DNA from 2 places in the Pseudoalteromonas sp. GutCa3 genome. Region 1 is predicted to be linked to the other one. Evidence: predicted binding sites of a transcription regulator. Region 1 holds the regulator's gene; the other holds the start of a gene.

Region 1 (11,512 bases):
TCGCATCAAACTGCACTGCTAATTGGGCAAGCACGGTGGCTGCTCTGGCGTGCAATCCTAATTTGTTTTTTATTAAAAAAGTGTCTTCACAATGCATAACTTACTCTACTTAAGCTGAACAGGTGATTATTCAGCTATATTATTTTTCTTGTTCGCGATGGCGAATTTTTACATTGGGATGTGTCATTGCAAAACTTTCACCGATAGTTTGCGCTAAATATACAGAGCGGTGTTGTCCGCCTGTACACCCAATGGCAATGGTTAAATAACTGCGGTTATTTCGCTCTAAGTGCGGTAACCACGTTTGTACAAATGTTTGAATTTGCCATGTGAATTTTTGCACTATGCTGTGATTGGCCAAATAATCTTTAACAGGTTGATCTAACCCATTTAAAGGTTTTAATTCAGGTTCCCAATGTGGATTTGGTAAAAAGCGTGCATCAAATACATAATCTGCTTCTTTTGGTATGCCGTGTTTAAAACCAAACGATTCAAACGTGACAATCAGTTGTTTATCTTTTTTACCTAAAATCTTTTCACGAATAGATTCAGCGAGTTGATGAACACTCAAATCAGTCGTGTCTATCATAAAGTCGGCGCGGGTGATTAATACATCAAGTAATTCTTTTTCTTTTTTGATGGCTAAATCAAGAGGCAACGAGTCAATTGATAGTGGGTGTAATCTACGAGTTTCAGAAAAACGTTTGATCAATGTTTGATCGTCGCTATCTAAATAAAATAACGTAGGTTTTGCAAAGCCAGGCAAGTATTCAAGAATATCGTTAAATTCATCCTGTTGTTTAGGGATGTTACGCACATCAATGCTAACAGCAATTTTATCGTAGCTATCAGACACACTGCGAACTAATGAAGGAAGCAAGTTAACTGGAATATTATCTACGCAATAATAACCTAAATCTTCTACAACGCGTAAAGCAACCGACTTTCCAGAACCAGAACGGCCGCTTATGATAATTAACTCCATTTAACACCCTTTATAAAACTATGATTGATTGACAATAACTTGGTAAAGCTCAGTATCTGATTTTGCACTGCGTAACTGTTTACAAAAATCTTTGTTGTTTAGTTTATCAGCAATGGTTGCTAGAGTCTTTAAGTGCTGCTGGTTATCGCCATCTGGTACGATGAGTGCGACGAAAATATCAACAGGGCGATTATCGATTGCATCAAAATTTATTGGAGTTTCGCTAACGAGTACTAAAGCCAAAGGCTCTTCTGCACCGCTCATTCTTCCATGAGGAATGGCAATGCCACGCCCTATACCTGTACTACCCAATTTTTCTCTGCTCATTAAAGCATTAAGAATATCTTGTTGCGGTAAATACGGAAGTTTGTCGTGAGCAAGTTCGCTAATGAACTCTAAAATTCTTTTTTTGCTATTAAAAAGGACCGCAGCTTTGCTGCAGTCCTGGCATATAAGTGAGCTTAATTTCATCATATTAGTGTCGAGCAAGCTTCTCTTTGTGTTTAATTACTTGTCGATCGAGCTTGTCGATCAACGAGTCAATGGCGGCATACATATCTTGATGTTCTGTAGAGGCAAATAGCTCAGCACCGCTTACGTGTATGGTGGCTTCTGCTTTTTGATTTAATTTTTCTACATCGAGAATGACATGAACATTATTAATATGATCAGAGTGTCTTTCTAGCTTCGCAAATTTGGTATTAATATAGTCTCTTAGTGAATCGGTTAATTCTACGTGACGACCAGTTAAGTTTAGTTGCATAAGCATTACCCTCTTTTTTTTGCGTCTTAAATCAAACTTTTACGCTGATTTGACGGTGGAATAGCCAGAGATTCGCGGTATTTTGCGATTGTACGTCTCGCTACTTTAATTCCTTGCTCAGCCAATATATCCGCTATTTTGCTATCACTCAATGGTTTTGCTGAGTTTTCTGCTGCGATTAATTTTCGGATAAGCGCACGGATTGCTGTAGATGAACATTCCCCCCCGTTTTCGGTGCTTACATGGCTTGAGAAAAAATATTTAAGCTCAAATATACCACGGGGTGTGTGCATATACTTTTGGGTTGTTACGCGCGAAATTGTTGATTCGTGCATTTCTACCATTTCAGCAACATCATTTAAAACCATTGGTTTCATGGCTTCAGGACCGTGTTCAAAAAAGCCTTGTTGTTGCTTAACAATACAATTTGTTACTTTTAATAGCGTGTCGTTTCTACTTTCTAAGCTTTTAATAAACCATTTAGCTTCTTGTAAATGCGAGCGAATAAACTGGCTGTCACCACTGGATTTTACAGTGCGAGACATTGCCGCGTATTGGCTATTAACACGAATTTTAGGCATGCTATCTGGGTTTAACTCAACAACCCAGCGGCCTTTAATTTTTTTAACTGACACATCAGGAATAACATACTCAGATTCTTCTCTTACAATAGTATCTGCAGGTTTAGGGCTAAGAGTATGTATTAATGTCATTACTTCTTTAAGCTCTTCTTCTTTGAGCTTAGTTTTCTTCATTAATGTACGATAGTCACGAGCAGCTAATAAATCAATATGCTCGGTTAAAATCATTTTTGTTTCATTAATGTAAGGTGTTTCTTTATCAAACTGGTTAAGCTGAATACACAAACACTCTTGTAAACTACGTGCAGCAATACCAACAGGATCAAACAGTTGGATGCGTTTTAATACAGCTTCAATTTCATCAAGTTCGACTTCGTTATCATCTTCGTTTTCTTGATTAAAGCTTTCTAAAATCTCTTCGCAGCTTAGTGTTAAAATACCTGAATCATCGACGGCTTCTACAATCGCAATAGCAATAGCTTCGTCTGTAGGGCTAAATGGCGTTAGTTGTAACTGCCACATTAAATACTCATGGAGCGTTTCAGTAGAGGCGCCTTGGTATATTGATTCGTCTTCAGGCATCGGACCCGATGATGCTGCTGGGGCGGCACTCATGTACTCATCCCAACTAACATCCATAGCCATGTCGTCACTTAGCGTGTCTTTTGCAAGTGCTTCACCACTATCTTGTTCGTATTCGCTTGGAGCATCATCGGCAGATGCGCTAACAGTTATGTCATCTGTATCTGCTTTTTGCTCGTTTTTACCTGCAGCGTCTTCTGAATAGTCTGCTTCTTCAACCTCTAATAGCGGGTTGCTGTCGAGAGCTTCTTGTATTTCTTGCTGGAGATCCAATGTACTGAGTTGCAACAAACGAATAGCTTGTTGCAGCTGTGGAGTCATTGTAAGTTGCTGGCCCATGCGCAGCTGTAGTGATTGCCTCATGTATCTCTAACAATCCTTTTATGTTGTTATAATTAATACTAGCAGATGCTTAAAGACATGGCGTAAATGTTACAGCCTAAATTGCTCGCCTAAGTAAACATCGCGTACTGTTTTATCATTTAATACGTGTTCTGGAGTACCTGATGCAATCAGCTCCCCATGAGAAACAATGTAGGCTTTTTCACAAACATCAAGGGTTTCTCTTACGTTATGATCGGTAATTAATACACCAATCCCACGATTTTTAAGATGTTCTATTATTTTCTTTATATCTAATACCGAAATAGGGTCAACACCTGCAAATGGTTCATCCAGTAATATAAATTTAGGATCTGCTGCCAGCGCACGTGCTATTTCAACACGACGACGTTCGCCTCCTGACAATGCCATACCTTGGCTATCACGAATGTGTTGTATGCTAAATTCATCTAATAATTTATCGAGAGTGTCTTCTCTAGCTTGTTTATTTAACTCTTTGCGCGTTTCTAAAATGGCCATTAAGTTTTGATAAACAGTCAGCTTTCTGAATATTGAAGACTCTTGCGGTAAGTAGCCAATGCCTAATCTAGCACGACTATGCATAGGTAAAAGAGTAATATCGTTATCGTCTATCGATATTTTACCTTTGTCGCTAGGTACAAGTCCTACTATCATATAAAACGTGGTAGTTTTACCTGCGCCGTTAGGGCCAAGTAAGCCAACAATACTGCCAGCTTTGACTTCAAGGCCGACGTTTTTTACAACTTCACGGCCTTTATAGCTCTTTGCTAATAGCTCTGCTTTTAATGTGCTCATGGTTGACCTTTGTCGCTTTTTTTACTTTTTTTAGTCTCGATTGGCACTAAAATTGTGTGAACGCGGTCAGTTGAGTTTTCATCTTTTTCGGCACTGATTAGCTGCTGCTCTATATCGTAGGTAATGCTTTTAGCATTTATTTTTTGTCCCGCTTGCGATACTTGTGCATTACCAACAAGCGTTAAAAAACGCTTAGATACATCATAACGTACTTCGTCAGCACTGGCGCTCATAGTCGTGCCATCTGATTGCTTTTCTTCAAAGTGCGCAGGGCTACCTGTAGCAATTAATAATTGTTTATTATCACCAAGTTCATCGCGTTTATGTACTTCTAAGCGGTCGGCTGTGATACGGCGATTACCGTGAATAATTTCAACATTTTTCTCAAAAATCCCGACATTAGCTTTTAATTGACCTTCTTGCTTATCGGCGCTTATTGAAATTTGATTTGCAGTCGGTTGCGTGTTTTGCTCTGCAGCATTACTATTAAACGCTAGTATAAGTGTAGGAATAATAAGTGATTTTAATATTTTATTGGTCATAATATATGGTTCGCGTATGGTTAATTAGTTTTATCACTTCGGTTTTTAAGTCGGCTTCTAGGCCTTTACCAGTGATTTTTAAATTGGGTCCAGTGATGATAACGGGTTGCTCCGAACGCATTGTTAATAGCTTTATATCTACCTGAATATTATCAGCATTGATTTTGTCTATCATGGCGTTATCGGTTAAGTTTTTGGCAACCACATTGCCTTCTAAAATTAATTGTTTGTCTTCGTATAATGTTGCTTCGTCTGCATTTATTTGCCACGTTTGCTTTTCGTTATATAAAGTAAAAATAGGTTTTTCAAAAAACGTAAAACCTAATTGTTGATATAGCTCCATTTTAGCCGCAGTGACTTTGTGGCTAATTTTACCTTGTTCGTCATAGGCTGTTTGTTTGAGTTCAATGGCTATGTAATCAGGCTTGGCAATAACTTCAGGCTCAGTCTGAGGCACAATATTTGTTTGTGTAAAATAAGGGTACCAAAGCCAAACCATACAGCTAATGAATAAAACGCTTAATATTATGCGCGCTGCATTCATGAACTAGTGCCTTGTGTAGTCAATGCTTTACCATTTTCAAGCATAAGTAAGTCGGTGAGCTCTCTTACTGCACCAAAGCCGCCAGGCATTTGCGTTACATAGTGTGATAAACGTTTAATAAGTGGATGGGCATCATTTACTGCAACAGCAAAGCCGACTAATTCCATAACGGGCATGTCAGGACCATCATCACCGATATAAGCAATTTGTTCATCGCTAAGGTTGAGTTTGTCTTTTAATTCTTGATAGGCAATGAGCTTATTTTCTTGGCCTTGATAAATATGCTGTACGGTTAAGCTGCTCATACGTTGTTGCACTATTTGTGAATGACGACCAGTAATTACAGCCACTTCAAAGCCACTGTTTATAAGCGCTTTAATGCCAAAACCATCTTTTGTATTAAATGCTTTTAGCTCTTCACCTTGATTACCAAGGTAAATACGGCCATCAGAAAATACACCATCAATATCGCATATAAGTAGTTTTACTTTTTTAGCGCGTGCTTTTGCATCATCGCTCAGCGGTTGATAGAGTTCTTCAAATTGCATTTATAACACTCCTGCTTTTAATAGGTCTTGCATGTTTAATGCGCCAATAGGTTGGTTTTTCTCATTGACGACGATTAAGCCATTTATACGTTTGTGTTCCATAATATTAAGCGCTTCAGCGGCTAAAATATCTTGTGTAGCCGTAGTGCATGACTTAGTCATAACAACATCTATTTGTGTTGTATGAATATCAATTCTTTGTTCTAAAATACGACGCAAATCGCCATCGGTAAATAATCCCACGAGTTGCTGATTTTCATCAACAATGGCTGTCATGCCTAAACCTTTAGCAGACATTTCAATAAGGGCGTCTTTAACTGTTTGTGAAACGCTAATAATAGGTGTATTTGCGCCGCTGTGCATAACATCTTTTAAAGTAAGTAATAAGCGCTTGCCTAAACTACCACCTGGGTGAGATAGCGCGAAGTCATCAGCTGTAAAGCCGCGAGCTTCTAATAATGCAACTGCCATGGCATCGCCCATCGCAAGCGTTGCAGTGGTACTTGATGTAGGAGCTAGACCCAATGAACAGGCTTCTTTTTCTACTTTAATACACACATGTACATTAGCAAGGGTCGCCATGGTTGATTGCGTATTGCCAGTCATCGATATCATTTTGGCACCAAGTCGTTTTAAAACAGGAATGATATTTAAAACTTCGCTGGTCTCCCCTGAATTGGAAATAAGCATAACTACGTCATTTTTAGTGATCATACCTAAATCACCATGACTTGCTTCACCAGGGTGAACAAAAAATGCTGGACTGCCAGTACTTGCAAGGGTTGCCGCTATTTTATTGCCAATATGACCTGATTTACCCATACCAATGACAATAATACGGCCTTCGCAGTCGTACATTAATTGGCACGCGTTATGAAAATTTTCATCTACATATTGTGCAATATCACTAAGTGCTTGGCGCTCAACATCTAAAACGCGAAGGCCTTGTTCAATAAAATTTAGCGTTGCCATCATTTACCCTACTTGACTAAAAATATACCCTTGGTAACCCAAAAACGCTATTAGCAATAAGCCGCCTTCTACTCTATTGATACGTTGGGTGCCTCTAAAGTTCAATGACATAATAATGAGAGCAAGTGTTGCACCAATCATAATTAATACGTCTCGGCTTACTAATGATGGGTCAATGGCAGAAGGGTTAATAATACCGGCAAGTGGTAATACCGCTAGAATATTAAATATGTTTGAGCCAACAATATTACCTAGTGCTAAATCATCTTCATTTTTAAGTACACCTGCAACCGAAGCGGCAAGTTCAGGCAAACTAGTACCGATGGCAATAATTGTTAAGCCAATGACTAAGTCGCTTAAGCCGAAGTATTTAGCAATATCGACAGCCGAACCTATTAAAAAATGAGAACTAACAGGTAGGAGTATCATGCCGACAACTAACCAAAATACCGCTTTTTTCGTAGGTACATCGTTAGGGACGTCGTCGCAGGCTTCTGACACAAATGGATCATCTTGGTTTTTCGCACGCATAGATACAATAATTAACCCACCGATGAATACGATAAAGCCAACCAAAAGCGCAACACCTTCATTAAATGAAAAGTAGTTATCAGAGAACACACACCAAGTAACTAAAGATACGAGCATTACCAATGGCATTTCGCGTTTTAATGTACTTGATGAAACTGAAAGAGGGCGAAATAGAGCTGTGATACCTAACACAAGTAAAATGTTTGTAATATTAGAGCCAACAGCATTACCAACCGCTGTGTCGGTTTTATTAGCCAGAGCGGCAGAGGCTGAAACCATCATTTCGGGTGCTGAAGAGCCCATAGCTACCACGGTTAAACCAACAATAAGTGTAGGTACACCAAAGTTTTTAGCAAGAGCCGCAGCGCCATAAACAAACCTGTCTGCACTCCAAACAAGAGCTGCAAAACCAAGAATTAAAATAACAAACGAGGTAACCATTGTGTTAAGCCAGTTATACAAAATACGGATGGCGCGAATAGTAACAAAAGCCAAGATGAAAGTATAAATAAAAGAGTAAGGTCAACTACGTAACAATGCTGCTTTTAAACAGCTAATTTAAAAATTTAAGCCGGGGTTAAGCTGTTTTGAGCGAGTCTTATAATCCTTTTCATGGGTGTATTACAAAATCTTACGAATTGTTTTTTCCATCTTTGACAAAAAAGCTTTAAAATAGGTGCACTAGTGAACATTTTTATGGAGAGCGACTTGTCGCAATCAATAGTAGAAGTCAAGGATGTTAGCTTTTCGAGAGGCAATAGAATCATATATAAAAATATGAGTTTTAGCGTTCCTAAAGGTAAAATTACTGCGATCATGGGGCCAAGCGGAATTGGCAAAACCACTATGTTGCGTTTAATTGGTGGTCAGCTTAAACCAGATTCAGGTGATATTTTATTTGAAGGTGGCAGCATTCCTAAAATGTCTCGTAAAGAGTTATACGAAGCACGTACTAAAATGAGCATGCTTTTTCAAAGTGGTGCGCTGTTTACTGATATGTCAGTATTTGACAATATTGCGTTTCCTATAAGAGAGCACACAAAGCTAAGTGAAGACCTTATCCGATTAGTTGTATTAATGAAATTGCAAGCGGTTGGGCTACGTGGCGCTAAAGATTTAATGCCCTCTGAGTTATCGGGCGGTATGGCAAGACGTGCTGCACTTGCGCGCGCTATAGCACTTGATCCAGAGCTAATCATGTACGATGAACCATTTGCAGGACAAGATCCTATTTCGATGGGCGTATTGGTTAAGCTAATTAAGTCGCTTAACGAAGTATTGAGTTTATCGTCTTTAATTGTGACACACGATGTGACAGAGGTAATGAGTATTGCCGATCACGTTATAATTATCGCCGATCAAGGTGTAATTGGTTGTGGTACTCCTGATGAAATGCGCAATCATGAATCTCCTTTAGTTCAACAGTTTTTAAAAGGCTTGTCGGATGGTCCAGTACCATTTCATTTTCCGGCTCAAGCTTATGCAGATGAACTGCTTGGAGAAAAAGCATAATGTTGGATTTATTTCAAAAGCTAGGGCATAAAACGCTAGGACGTTTTGCGGCTCTTGGCCGTTCGGCTTATATGCTGTTTAGTGCGCTTGCGCATGTTCCTAATTTTAAAAAAGGCACACCGTTACTTGTTCGCCAACTTTATATGGTCGGTTCGCAATCGTTGCTGATTATTATGGTGTCGGGTTTGTTTATCGGCATGGTGTTGGCTCTACAAGGTTACACCGTATTAGTTGGTTATGGCGCTGAGGATAGTTTAGGGCCGTTAGTGGCACTGAGTTTATTGCGAGAACTGGGCCCAGTTGTTACTGCATTACTATTTGCAGGACGCGCAGGTAGCGCATTGACTGCTGAAATTGGCTTAATGAAAGCAACAGAGCAACTTTCATCACTTGAGATGATGGCAATCGATCCGCTAAAACGAATTATTGCACCGCGCTTTTGGGCGGGTTTTATAAGCATGCCATTGCTTGCATTGATATTTTCAGCCGTAGCAATCATAGGCGCTCATTTAGTGGGTGTAGATTGGCTGGGGGTTGATACAGGTAGTTTTTGGTCAATCATGCAATCACAAGTGTCGTTTCAGCAAGACATACTAAACGGTATTATTAAGAGTTTTGTATTTGCCATAGTGGTGACCTGGATTGCGCTTTATAAAGGATATGACTGTGTGCCGACCTCAGAAGGGATCAGCAAAGCAACCACCGAAACGGTTGTTCATTCGTCATTAGCAGTTTTAGGTTTTGACTTTATTTTGACAGCGGTAATGTTTACCAGCTAATAGGGTATAGATAATGAATTCACGGAAATTAGAAATTTTAGTTGGTTTTTTTGTAGCACTTGGCATTTTAGCTTTTGCGATGCTTGCACTTAAAGTTGCCAATTCAGGTATTAGTGGCTCTGGCGAAACATATACGCTTAATGCCAAGTTTGAAAACATTGGCTCGTTAAAAGCGCGTGCACCGGTAAAAGTAGGTGGTGTTGTAATTGGTCGTGTTGAATCAATTTATGTTCACCCACAAGAATTTTTACCAGTCGTTAATATGACTATTGATGCACAGTACTTATGTCGTTTTTCAGACACGAGTTCAATCTCTATTTTAACGTCGGGTATTTTAGGCGAGCAGTACTTAGGTATTCACCCTGTCATTTCTCCAGATTCGGCTAAACAACGTTGTTTAGGCGAAACAGTGACTGAAAACAAGCAAGATGAAGCAATTGACGATTTGTTTGGTGTGGAAAGTAAAGCACTAGGTGATGGCGATTCAATTACTGATACTAAGTCTGCCATTGTACTTGAAGAATTAATCGGGCAGTTTTTATTCAACCAAGGTAGTGAGTAATTATTATGTTGAAAAAGTTTTTAGCTATTGTAGCAATTAGCACAATGACGCTAACTCAAAGCGTAAGTGCAGCAGATGTGAAATTAATCGATCCAAATAAAATGGTACGCCAAGTTGCCGATAATACATTTGCACGTATTAAAAAAGATCAGCCATTAATTGTTAAGAATCAAGAGCATCTTCGCGTAATCGTTGAAGAAGAATTAATGCCTTATATCGACTACAAATATGCAGCACTTCGCGTACTAGGTAGTGAAGTATCTAAAGTACGTGCAATTACCGACGAAGCTGAAAAAGCCAAAGCAATTAAAGAAATTCAACGCTTTATTGGTGTGTTTAGAGAGTATTTAGTTGCTACTTATGCAGGTGTATTCACTCAATATACAAACCAGAAAGTTGAGTTTGGTGCAGAACAAGCATTTAAAGGCAAAGATGTCGTTGTCGTTAAAACTAAAATTATTGAAGATGGTAAACCTGATATCAGAATCGATTTTAAAGTACGCGAAGACCGTGACGGTGAATGGCGCGCGTACGATATGATTGCTGAAGGTATTAGTTTACTAGATGCAAAACAAAGTGAGCTACAAGGTATTTTGCGTCAGCAAGGTATTGATAATGTAAGTAACCTTTTAGAGCAAAAGAGTCAGCTACCAGTTCAGTTCAGAGGCAGTAACTCGAATGACTAAATTGGCAATAAGCCAAGTTGATGGACAACATTTTCGAGTAAACGGTGAGCTTACTCGAAATTCAATTGGCGATGAACAGCTTCTGAACAACAAGCTATTAACCAAGCATAAAATCATCTATTTCGACCTAAGTGGTGTATCTAGGGTTGACACAGCGGGCTTAGCTTGGTTAATTCACTCTTTTGCAGAATTAAAGCAGCAAGGCATTCGCCTTGAATTGCAAAACCTACCTGAGCAATTGCAAAATTTAATGCAACTGGGTCAGGTTACAACCCTATTTGAGTGAGAGTTATGGAAACTAGCCAAGTCGAAACATTATTACGCGAAGAACTTCAATTAGCTGAAGTACATGTAAAAGCCAATGGTAGTCATTATGAAGTTGTTGCAGTAGGTGAATGCTTTGACGGTTTAAGCCGAGTTAAAAAGCAGCAGCTAGTTTATGGCCCATTAATGAATACAATTTCAGATGGCACAATTCACGCAGTATCTATTCGTGCATTTACTCCTGTAGAGTGGAAGCGTGAACAAAAATTTATTTTACCGCAATAAATAGGGCCTCTTAATGGATCAATTTGTAATTCAAGGTGGTACTTCACTTGCTGGTGAAGTGACTATTTCTGGCGCTAAAAATGCCGCACTTCCTATTTTGTTTGCTTCATTATTAGCTGATGGAAAAAGTACATTTACTAATGTACCGCGCCTTCGCGATATAGTGACCACTGAAGCCTTATTAAAAACTCTAGGCGCTGATGTTAATTGGCACGGCG
Region 2 (11,512 bases), on a different contig from region 1:
TTTAGTACTTTAGCTAATGCTACTTTCAGCTTTGAAGTTGGCATCGTTACAGATACTTTCTTCGCTGATTGACCGTTACGAATTCGTGTAAACAAATCCGCGATAGGATCTTGCAAGCTCATAGTCTTACTCCCATGATTCTATTACCAGCTAGCCTTTTTAAGGCCAGGAATTTCACCGCGCATAGCTGCTTCGCGAACTTTAATACGGCTCATGCCGAATTTGCGAAGGAAACCATGTGGGCGGCCCGTAATGTTACAACGATTACGTTGACGTGCAGGGCTAGAATCACGAGGTAAAGCTTGTAGCTTAAGTACCGCGTCCCAACGATCATCTTCAGATGTGTTAACATCACTGATGATAGCTTTTAGTGCCGCGCGCTTTTCAGCGAACTGAGCAACTAGTTTTGTGCGCTTTGCTTCGCGCGCTTTCATAGAATTCTTTGCCATAACCCTACCCTTATTTCTTAAATGGGAAGTTAAACGCTTCTAACAACGCACGGCCTTCCTCATCAGATTTCGCAGAAGTAGTGATAGTAATATCCATACCGCGTACACGGTCTACTTTATCGTAATCGATTTCTGGGAAGATGATTTGTTCACGTACGCCCATGCTGTAGTTGCCACGTCCATCAAAAGACTTAGCACTTACGCCACGGAAGTCACGAATACGTGGGATAGCGATTGATACCAAACGCTCAAAAAAGTCCCACATACGCTCGCCGCGTAGGGTTACTTTACAACCAATCGGGTAACCTTCACGCACTTTGAAGCCAGCAACAGATTTGCGTGCTTTAGTGATTAGAGGTTTCTGACCAGAGATTGCTGCTAGATCCGCTACTGCGTTATCTAAAATCTTCTTGTCAGCTAGGGCTTCGCCCACGCCCATATTCAATGTGATCTTTTCGATCTGAGGGACTTGCATGACAGAGCTGAAACCAAACTTCTCTTGAAGTTCCGCAACTACTTTGTCTTTATATACTTCATGCAGTTTCGCCATCATTCTACTCCAACTATTAGATAGTTTTACCAGTAGATTTAAAGATACGTAATTTCTTACCATCTTCAATCTTGAAACCTACACGATCAGCTTTACTCGTTTCCGAGTTGAAGATCGCAACGTTTGATGCATCCATAGATGCTTCTTTCTCAACAATGCCGCCAGCTTGGTTCAATTGTGGAACCGGCTTTTGGTGTTTCTTGATCAAGTTTATGCCTTCGACAAAGATTCGACCAGATTCAGTAACAACTGAAAGCACTTTTCCGCGCTTACCTTTGTCTTTACCTGCTAGTACGATTACTTCGTCATCACGACGTATTTTTGCTGCCATGATTGGCTCCTTACAGTACTTCTGGGGCTAGTGAAACGATTTTCATGAACTTATCATTACGAAGTTCGCGAGTCACAGGGCCGAAAATACGTGTACCAATTGGCTGCAAGTTATCATTTAAGATAACAGCCGCGTTGCTGTCAAAACGGATCAAAGAACCATCTGGACGGCGAACACCTTTTCTGGTACGCACAACTACCGCGTTTTTAACATCACCTTTCTTCACTTTACCGCGAGGAATAGCTTCTTTTACAGAAACTTTAATGATGTCGCCAATCGCTGCGTAGCGACGGTGTGAACCACCAAGGACTTTTATACACTGCACTTTGCGAGCGCCGCTGTTATCAGCAACTTCCAGCTGAGTTTGCATTTGGATCATGTTAATGACCTCCGGTGTAGTAATTACAACGTGTCTAAAATTCGTTTAAAAATCAGACATTTCGATTAAATCCCAATCAAAAAACAAACGAGTTGTCTCTTAAGGGCGGGCAATTGTACCAGCATTGAGGGGGTAGTGATAGGTTATTTTTTAATTAATTTAGAGCGTACGGTTATTAAAGTTGAGTAATTACGGCTATGTAGCTATTTTACAGGTGGTTACAAAACAAACAAGGCACTATATAAGTGCCTTGTTTGTTTTAACTATAGATGATTAACCGAATAAACCTTTTAATTTATCTTTAATCTTATCCTTTGCTTTGTCTTTGGCTTTTTCTTTTGCCTCATCAACCTTCTGCTTAGCTTCATCTTTAAGCGCATTGCCTACATCAAGCTTTATACCAACATCGTGGAAAGGCCCTTTTATACGTAGTGGTATTTTAAAACCAGTGCTGTCATCAGTGGTCCCCTGTCCTTCGATTGATCCAACTATGCCTGTAACCAAACGGTAATTAACTGTTGTTTGCGGTAAATCAACATCGCCTTCACCTGATATTCTAACGAGTGGGCTAATAAGTGATAAATCAGTATTTTTACCAACACCATTAGTAAAGTTAAAACTTCCCGTTAGTGCAGAGAAATCTGTTTGCTCTGATTCTTCAAACCCGGTATCCAGCCCTTCAGACGCAGCACCAAAGTTTCCTGAAATGAGTTCCTTACCTTTACGAACCATCTCAGCTATATTCGCACCTTTTACAGCTCCATCAGCAAACTCAAATTCAAGTTTTCCGTTAAGCGCACCAATAAACGACTTTTGACTTTGGCCAGTTGTGTTTAGGTTCCAATTTAAAGAACCCTTACCCATTAGCTTGTCAAAACCTGCCGCATCAGTTAATAAAGGCTGTGCATCTATACCAGCTAAGTCAAAGTTAGTTGATATTTTATAAGGCACTTGTTGTGCGTTTACATTAATAACGCCTTTACCTGACCCTTCATAAGCAGAAAAGCTATCTAGGCTTAGTTTTGCAACGCTATTTTTTAAAGCAACAGTAAATTGATTGGCGCCCAACTTAATATCGTTAGCTTTTAATCCACTTGAACGAATAACTACATTCGCATCTAGTGAATTTAACGCACTTAGATCAATTTTAGTGTCATCCCATACTATTGGCTCTGCAGGTTTATCATTTTGCTCTACTGGCTCTTCTTGTTTTGCTACTGCTTCAGGTAGGTACGGGTTTAAATCAAGCATACCTAAATCAATATCAGCATTTACAGCTAAACGCTTACCTAGGTTAAGCTCACTCTTACCTTTTATTTCCAATGCGTCTAACGTCGCAACTAAATCTTCTAAATTAAATTTCTCACCTGCTAGGTGCATTTTACCGTTTACACTAAATGCGTTAAAAGCATTGTCTTTAGCGTCTAACTCTACACCTTGCCATTTCGCAATACTTTTAACTGACTCACCGCTTAGTGATAACTGACCTTTAATATCTTGGCCTTGCCCAGCGATGCTCCCTTCGAACGTTAGATCAACTAAACGAGAATCTAAGGTTTGTTTAACATTAAAAGTAGCACCTTCAATTGCTTTAGCAGGAGTATCTAATTTTATATCAAGCTCAAAACGCTCCTGCATATAAGTAATACCCCCTTTTACTTCTAATGTTTTACGAAGTGATGGAAGTAAAATAGCGAGTTCTAAATCACTAATTTGTTGCTTAGCACCTGTTAGACCATCTAGATAAGTAAATGTGCCGCCATAAATAGCAACCTCACCTAACTCAATATCAAAGTTATCTGGAAGCTTTATCGCTTCACCTGATTGGCTTTGCTCTTTAGGTTGCTCTGCAACTGCATCAAACAACTGCCAATTAGCTTTACCATTTTTGTCAGTTTCTAATAGGATATTTGGTTCATTTATAACAAACTTATCTAATTTAAACTCACCACCAAATAATGAAAACCAAGGTATGTGTACAGCAAGCTGTTTCATACTCGCCATATCGGCGCGCGAACCTGATTCCATATTTGCAAAATGCACGTCGTTAAGTTCTAACTTTAATGCAGGGAATACGCTAAGTGTTTTATCACCTTTAATAGTAAGAGTGCGCCCAGTTGTTTGTTCTACCTGCTCAGACACTTTATTAAAAATAGTATCACTAGGGATTAAAAACGGTGCGGCAACAATTAGTGCTATACATAGTAAAAGTATTACACCTACAATTTTAAGTAAAGTTTTCATGATCGTCCTTTCAAACGTGCAAATAATGTTCTTATCATAGCGAGTGTTAGCCTTAAAATCATTGTAGTTGATGTAAAAAAGCCACTAAAACCATTTTACCTGTTATATATGAATCTTTCCTGAAACATTTTGATACCTTTAGGTTACAAATAAATATTGACCCGGTGATACCCCAAGGTTACATTGATACCCAGAGGTTACAAAAAATAAAATACTATTACAGGATGAATACTATGAAACAACAGGATATTAAAACTGAAGAACAATTTATGGGTCAAAACATATGGATTAGTTTAAGCGCAGGGATAGTTTGTTTACTTCTCTGTGTTTACTCACTAATAAAACAAGATCAACATATTGGAGGGCTTTTAACTGTTGGAATGGGCGTTTTTTTTTATATAGTTATAGTGATTATTTATCTCATTAAAGGGGGTTTTCCGTTAAAAATGTATTTTCAATACGCTTATAAAGATGAGTTTCTAAACACCATTGACACTAATGCATATAAACATACAAGTTTTGCATTTGGGTTTTGCCTTCTTGGTGTTTTTTATATAAGCGATGAAATACCTACCGAATTTTCGCATGCAACTATGGCAATATTCTACCTAGGTATCATGCTCTTGGTATATGGCGCTTCATTGCTTTGGCAAAATCGTGATTAGGAGAGGAAATGCAAAATAACATAGCAAAGTATCGAAAAGAGGCCGGGCTTTCACAGCAAGAACTTGCTGATGCTATTAACGTGTCGCGCAAAACAATAAGTACCGTAGAAACAAACCGGTTTACGCCGTCGGTAATAATTGCTCTAAAAATAGCAAAGCATTTTAATACCTCAGTTGAAAGCCTATTTGTACTGGATGAAAATGATTGATACATGTTAAAGCATTAGTCTCATTTTATTAGCAAAAATACTGATTTAGTCACTTCAATTACAACGTATGGAGGACAGCGCTGTTGTTATTAGCGTAATTGCGCTAAAATAGACCAGCAAAAAAATATATATCTAAACCGGAGATTCTACAAGGCATGAAAAAACTGCTAATTTCACCGTCAAAAATGACGCTAGGCGAACAAGAAAATCAAATCTATCAGAACATTCTGAAGCAATCTTCAGAGTTAAGCCTTAACCTTATGGCCGTGAAAGTAGAAAACCACCCTGATGATTTTTTACCTTGGTGTTACGAATTGCTAAGTGCAAGCAGAGATCGTATGAACTACGATTTGCTAGAGCCACAGCAGTTACCAGTACTTAAGAAGCTACACGATCAGCTTATTTCAGCTATCAGCTTTTTACAGGTTAAAACTTTACGTATTGCTCCGTGGCCTGTTGTAAGTGTATTTGTAGAACAACACAAAGACGTTATTGCACTTGATGAACAGCTTCGTTTGGTAGACTACATCAAAAGCATTCGTGAACAGTCTCTTAAAGATATGATTCCTGAAGACTTACTTGCGTTTAGCGGTAAGCACATGGCATCACTTGATCCAAGCACATACAACTTTGACGTTGAATGGTTTGCATCTACAAAGAGTGCAAAGAGCTTCCATCAAATGCTTGGTGATTTACCAGGTGCTTTTGACGATGCACTAGTGAATATTCCACTTGAAGGTGATATTACTCAATACGAATATCAACAATTTGTTGCTGCTTATTCAAAAATATTCACCGACAACAACGAAAAACCAACACTTGCGCCTGCAACACGACTGCTTGCAATGCGTCGCCCTGATTTATTTACTCCGATTACAAATAATCGATTAGATGCATTATGTGGTGCCCTTGGTGTTTCTAAACTTAAAAATAGTGATTTTGAGCGTTACTGGCAAGATATCGTAAAAGGTATTCAAGCTATGTCATGGTACAAAATGGCTAAACCTAGTAATGAGTTAGAAGAACAATTGGTTGCTATTAAAGCATTAATTCCATGTTTCTTTCACTACGCTGATGCTAAAACACCAGATAACTCTAACTACATTAAACTGCTAACCAAGCCTAAACGTACTACAACTACAACAGGTAAAACTCAGCGTAGAGGTAAAGAGTCTGCAGAAATTCTAGTAGACCGTGCACTTGCTGCTGACGATATTCCTGAGCATATTCGCAGTAAACGTGATTCAATTGTGAGTGAAGTACAAAAAGGTCGCAGCGTAAACGAAACAATTAGCCTTATGCGCACTATATTCGGTTAAAATCTTCTAATTTAGCCGTACTTTTATGGTGCGGCTAGGTTAATTTATGCACCAGCAATGTGCGCAACATCTTCCTTCATGTTATATCCCCATCCTATTCATAAAATTCAAGCTCATGTTTTTAATAAATAAAAAATAATTTTTAATAAAAAATAATGAAGCTGGCACATACAGTGCAATTATCCCGTTAGTTAAACAATAAAAAGCCGTCAGCCTAAAGGTTCCGATTACATAATAAAAACCTTGGCGAGCAAAAATCATATAACGGGAAATGGACATGCTAAAACTAAAAAAAACAATCGCTATCAGTGCTATAGCATTAATGGGCGCAACATCTTTAACGTCAACAGCCGTACATGCTGAAGTAACTGCTAATGCAGCGGCAACATCAAACTACTTATGGCGTGGTCAAGAGCAAACTGGGGGCGATGCAGCTATTTCAGGCGGTATTGATTACGCCAATGAATCGGGCTTTTATGCAGGTACTTGGGCTTCAAATGCATCGTGGGCAGATGAAATGACCTATGAGCTTGATTTATATGCAGGCTTTGGTGGCGACATTAACGAAAGCGTTAGCTACGATGTTGGCTATATTTATTACGCTTACCCAGATGCCGCTTCTGAAGCAGACGCAGATTTCTCTGAAATTTACGGTAGCATTAGTGTAGAAGGTTTTACATTTGGTGCTTCAGTACTTGCAACATCAGCTGCAAGTGGTGATGGTACAGACTTTGGTGATTCACTTTACCTGACAGCTGACTACGGTTTTGCTGTTGGCAGTAACGGCACTGAAATGGCACTTCACTTAGGCCATTACTCTGGTGATTTTATTGGCGATGACAATATTCTAGATTACGGTGTATCAATTTCGAAAGACGGTTTTACTTTTGGTTTGTCTGATACAGATATGGATGATTCAGATATTAAAGCTTACGTTGCTTATTCTGTAGACTTTAATTTATAAGAAAGAATGTGTTACTTGCTGCAACACGAAGGGCCTTTTGGCCCTTTTCTCGTTTTTGAATAAGACCCCTCACACCTGTTAACAAACCGTTACAATTGAATGAAAACAATACATACTTTTTCCTTTATTCTATAACTTAGTCACTGGGCATTTATAACTGCCTAGCCATAAAATAGGTATAAAGGAATAATAATGAAATCACCTAACGCTTTTAGCGCCCTACTCGATATTTATATAAATCCTAGTAAAGCTTTCAATGGTGTTGAACACGCCAAGGGTTGGTCATGGTTAGCATTTATATGTATTACCCTTGCTAGGCTAGTATCGCTAGTGTTTATATTTTTTACTCTAGTGTTGATATGCAGTTTTTGATTAATGAGCAAGTAGCAGCATCAAGTATAGATGCAACAATTGGCGAGCAAAAAGCAATTCGTCAAAGTATAGAGCTAAATGCAGAAAACCAAATTTGGTTTGCTCTGTTTGGCAGCGTAATGGGGCTAGCTATTATGAATGCACTCATGGCACTTTATTATATGCTTGTGGCTAAACAAGATCCTGAATCAGAACATAGCTACGGAGCTTGGTATGGATTCTCTACCTGGACAATGATGCCAGTTGTTATTTCAAGCCTAGGCACAATTGCTCTTGTACTAAGTGCAAGTACAGATCAAATATCTCAACAAGCCGTATTTAGCTACGCATCTATTAACCAATTAATAATAGGACTTGAAATTGGCCATCCTTTTTATAGCTTATTAGAATCAATAAACTTATTTAGCTTTTGGAGCATTGCGCTGGGAATGATCGGCTTAAAATGCTGGACTAATTTTTCAACTAACAAAGCACTCCTATTCTCTGCACTTCCTTCAATCATTATTTTTGGTATTTGGGCAGTCATTGCAGCAATGTAACCACTAGATGGGGGTATGTATTGCCTCCGCATTACTTAATTCACGGATAGATAAAAATGAAAAAAGCAATAATCATCACACTCGCTGTAGGCGCATTTATAGCCCTAATTGTGTCAAAGCAAATCTCTGGCGATGAAAAGCAAGCCGAAGTAAATATTGCTCAAGTAGAGCTTGGCGACATTGCTGACTCAATAATGGCTTCAGGTAATTTAGTTTTTAATACACAAGTGCAATTACGCTCTGAAGTGACAGGCCGAGTAGATAAAATATTTGTTCAAGAAGGCCAAGGAGTGAAACAAGGTGACATGTTAATGCGCCTTGATACAACCGCTTTTGAATCTGAAGTTACCCGTAGTAAAGCAATCCTTCGCGCCACAGAAATTGAAATTAAACATAGTAGAACACGCCTAACTAATCTAGAACGACAACTTAAAAGACAAAAAGACTTATACGATGTCGGTTTAGGTAATCAAGAGAGCTATGAGAACATTGAGAGCGCACGCGATCTGGCTAAAATCGATATTGAATCACGAATAGAGTCGTACAACCAAGCACAAGCATCACTACAAATTGCGCAAGATCGCTTAAGTAAAAGTGTATTTAGAGCGCCAATGAGCGGCTTGCTTGCATCTGTAAATATTAAAGAAGGTGAAACCGTTATAGCCGGTACTACTAATATTATTGGTTCTGATTTGATGTTAGTAGCCGACCCAAGCGCTATTTTAGCCGAGCTACGTGTTGATGAAACCGACATTGCGAGTATTAAGCTTAACCAAAAAGCGAATATTTATGCTGCCGCATACCCTAATAAACCATTTAGCGGCACAGTAATCAATATTGGTACTTCAGCTAAAAACCAAGCAGGCTCTCAAGGTTTATCATTTAAAGTAAAAGTATTACTCGATACTACTGAGCGCCAGCTATATGCAGGAATGAGTTGTAGAGCAGAGATCGCAACAAGCATTGCCGAAAACGGTTTAAAACTTCCAATAGAAGCAATCCAAAAAGAAGACGATAAAACATTTGTATGGCGACTAAATAGTGATAACACAGTTAGCAAAATTGCCGTAACTGTTGGAATATCATCTGATATAGAGCAAGCAATTACTGACGGCTTAAATGAGGGCGACAAAATAGTTATTGGCCCTGCGCGCCCAGTAAGTCTTCTGGCTGAAGGTGATGCGGTAAAACTTAAATCAGATGCAGACAAGGAAGAAGCCTAATGTCTGCGGTAATCAAACTTGAGCATATTAATAAACAATACAAAATGGGCTCAGAGGTATTTAAAGCACTTGATGATGTAAACGTACATATAATGCAAAACGAGTACGTGGCGATTATAGGACCTTCTGGTTCTGGCAAGTCGACCTTAATGAACTTACTAGGTTGTTTAGATACACCCACCAGTGGCGAATACTACTTAAAAGACAAACTAGTAAAAAGTATGACCGAGACAGAGCTTGCTCATCAGCGTAATGAAAGCGTTGGGTTTATATTTCAAAGCTTTAACTTAATACCACGTGCAACCGCACTAGAAAATGTAATGCAGCCTTTAGTGTATCGCTTTATTCCTAGCAAACAGCGCAAGCAACAAGCCCTAGAAGCACTAAAACGGGTAGGTCTCGGTGATAAAGTTAATCACTTATCTAGCCAACTATCAGGTGGGCAACGTCAACGTGTTGCTATTGCCCGCGCTTTAGTCACAAAACCACATATATTATTAGGAGATGAACCCACAGGTAACCTTGATAGTAAAACAACCCGCGAAATTATGGATTTGTTTGATGAGCTGCATAACGAAGGTCACACTATTATTTTAGTAACACATGAGCAAGAAATTGCCGATCATTGCCAACGCGTAATTCGTTTAGTGGACGGTAAAGTGGTAAGTGATGTAACTAAAGATGAAGGAATCAAGCAACATGTTTAAATCAGCTCTTGCCATAATGGAAGGCACTAAAGCCGCTTTTTCAGCTATTAAAGCTAATGCAATGCGCAGCGCACTGACTTGCTTGGGCATTATTATTGGTGTTGCCGCCGTAGTTACTGTAGTTGCAGTAATGCAGGGTTTTACAAAGCAAATAAACGATCAACTTGCTGATATGTCGCCAGATGTAACAACAATAAAGCCTTACACCAGTATTGAACTCGAAATGGTTGGTAAAAATGCCAAGCTTACCTACGACGATTTTTTAGCTTTAAAGTCGCGTATAAAAGAAGCTGAAACGCTAACTGCCCTAATGTTTACCTGGCGCTTTTCGGGGGGAGCTGAGTATGGAAATAAAAGCCACTCATCGCGTGTTATCGGTACTGAGCAAGACTATCAAAAAGCGTATCGTACTTATCCTGAACTTGGTCGCTTTATTCGTGCTGAGGACGATGATAAGCGAAGAAGGGTCGCATTTATCGGCCCTTCAATCATAGAAAAGCTAAACCTTCCTGAAAACCCAGTAGGTGAATATATAAAGCTAGGTGGTGAATGGTTTAGAATTATTGGCGTTGCTGAAAAACAAGGTAGCTTATTTGGTTTTGACCAAGATGATTACATTAATATTCCAATTAGTACCATGAGTGCTTTAGAAGGCGGAAGTACACAAACTAATGTGCAAATTATGTTTAGGTTAAATGAAGGTACTAACGAAGAACAAGTGCTTGCAAAAATAACCCGTGTATTACGCCAACTACATAAACTAAAAGAGAAAGATGAAAACGACTTTGAATTTGAAACCGCTGAAAAATCTCGTGCCCAAATAGATAAATTTACCAGCAGTGCTACTGCTATTACTGCTGGTATTGTTGGCATTAGCTTACTTGTTGGCGGTATTGGTGTTATGAATATAATGCTAGTGTCAGTAACTGAACGCACACGCGTTATTGGTACATTAAAAGCACTAGGCGCAACACCTGGTTTTATTATGCTGCAGTTTTTAGTTGAAGCCGTTGTGCTTTCACTCTTTGGTGGTTTAATAGGACTCATTATAGGATATGGCGCCGCAGGGCTTATTTCGTTTTTAGTCCCTAGTATGCCTGATGCATATATACCAGCATGGGCTGTAATACTATCGTTCGGATTTACATCAATGATTGGAATTATATTTGGTTTAGCCCCCGCCATTAAAGCAGCAAGACTAAACCCTATAGATGCACTGCGTTACGAATAACTAGTTTAAATAATTATTTAGCTTTAAATGGTACCTTATTACATTGTACTTCTACTGTTTTAGGGTACCAAGCTGGGCCGATTTGATTCACAACCACCTCAGCTAAACCATTAGTAAACGATTTATACGTATGAACGCTTTGCCACTCCCCTTGTGGGCAATGTGTTGTTAAATCTAACGGCTCTGATCCCTCGTACAACGCAAGTGCAAAATTATGATGCCACCGTGAGCTTTTTAGTGCTTTATTGCTTACTTTGCTCTGCATACCGTTATCAAAGTAAATATTTGTACACCCCGTTAAAATAATCAGTGTGCAACCGGCTGCAAATA

What was found. The regulator sigma-54, encoded in region 1, starts transcription at its own class of promoters, with help from an activator protein. The targets are predictions, from matches to a motif close to GTTGGCACGNNNNTNGNNT.
Region 2: CXF64_RS01040 (TorF family putative porin) is a predicted target of sigma-54. The motif match lies at 6,307-6,325, and genes of this name have one in related genera.

The regions. Positions count from the first base shown of each region.
Region 1 covers NZ_PJBK01000056.1:76,749-88,260, reverse strand. Annotated here, with positions in the region: gene CXF64_RS09690 (HPr family phosphocarrier protein) at 1-97, opposite strand, end outside; gene rapZ (RNase adapter RapZ) at 140-985, opposite strand; gene ptsN (PTS IIA-like nitrogen regulatory protein PtsN) at 1,004-1,456, opposite strand; gene hpf (ribosome hibernation promoting factor) at 1,461-1,748, opposite strand; gene CXF64_RS09670 (RNA polymerase factor sigma-54) at 1,775-3,274, opposite strand; gene lptB (LPS export ABC transporter ATP-binding protein) at 3,344-4,069, opposite strand; gene lptA (lipopolysaccharide transport periplasmic protein LptA) at 4,066-4,611, opposite strand; gene lptC (LPS export ABC transporter periplasmic protein LptC) at 4,601-5,155, opposite strand; gene kdsC (3-deoxy-manno-octulosonate-8-phosphatase KdsC) at 5,152-5,703, opposite strand; gene CXF64_RS09645 (KpsF/GutQ family sugar-phosphate isomerase) at 5,704-6,675, opposite strand; gene CXF64_RS09640 (calcium/sodium antiporter) at 6,679-7,647, opposite strand; gene CXF64_RS09635 (ATP-binding cassette domain-containing protein) at 7,903-8,718, shown strand; gene mlaE (lipid asymmetry maintenance ABC transporter permease subunit MlaE) at 8,718-9,497, shown strand; gene mlaD (outer membrane lipid asymmetry maintenance protein MlaD) at 9,511-10,059, shown strand; gene CXF64_RS09620 (MlaC/ttg2D family ABC transporter substrate-binding protein) at 10,065-10,745, shown strand; gene CXF64_RS09615 (STAS domain-containing protein) at 10,738-11,031, shown strand; gene CXF64_RS09610 (BolA family protein) at 11,037-11,294, shown strand; gene murA (UDP-N-acetylglucosamine 1-carboxyvinyltransferase) at 11,308-11,512, shown strand, end outside.
Region 2 covers NZ_PJBK01000014.1:7,552-19,063, forward strand. Annotated here, with positions in the region: gene rpsH (30S ribosomal protein S8) at 1-122, opposite strand, end outside; gene rpsN (30S ribosomal protein S14) at 144-449, opposite strand; gene rplE (50S ribosomal protein L5) at 460-999, opposite strand; gene rplX (50S ribosomal protein L24) at 1,016-1,330, opposite strand; gene rplN (50S ribosomal protein L14) at 1,341-1,709, opposite strand; gene CXF64_RS01015 (AsmA family protein) at 1,983-3,953, opposite strand; gene CXF64_RS01020 (hypothetical protein) at 4,187-4,618, shown strand; gene CXF64_RS01025 (helix-turn-helix transcriptional regulator) at 4,627-4,827, shown strand; gene CXF64_RS01030 (hypothetical protein) at 4,983-6,146, shown strand; gene CXF64_RS01040 (TorF family putative porin) at 6,424-7,110, shown strand; gene CXF64_RS01045 (YIP1 family protein) at 7,470-8,021, shown strand; gene CXF64_RS01050 (efflux RND transporter periplasmic adaptor subunit) at 8,078-9,244, shown strand; gene CXF64_RS01055 (ABC transporter ATP-binding protein) at 9,244-9,951, shown strand; gene CXF64_RS01060 (ABC transporter permease) at 9,944-11,182, shown strand; gene CXF64_RS01065 (Bor/Iss family lipoprotein) at 11,196-11,512, opposite strand, start outside.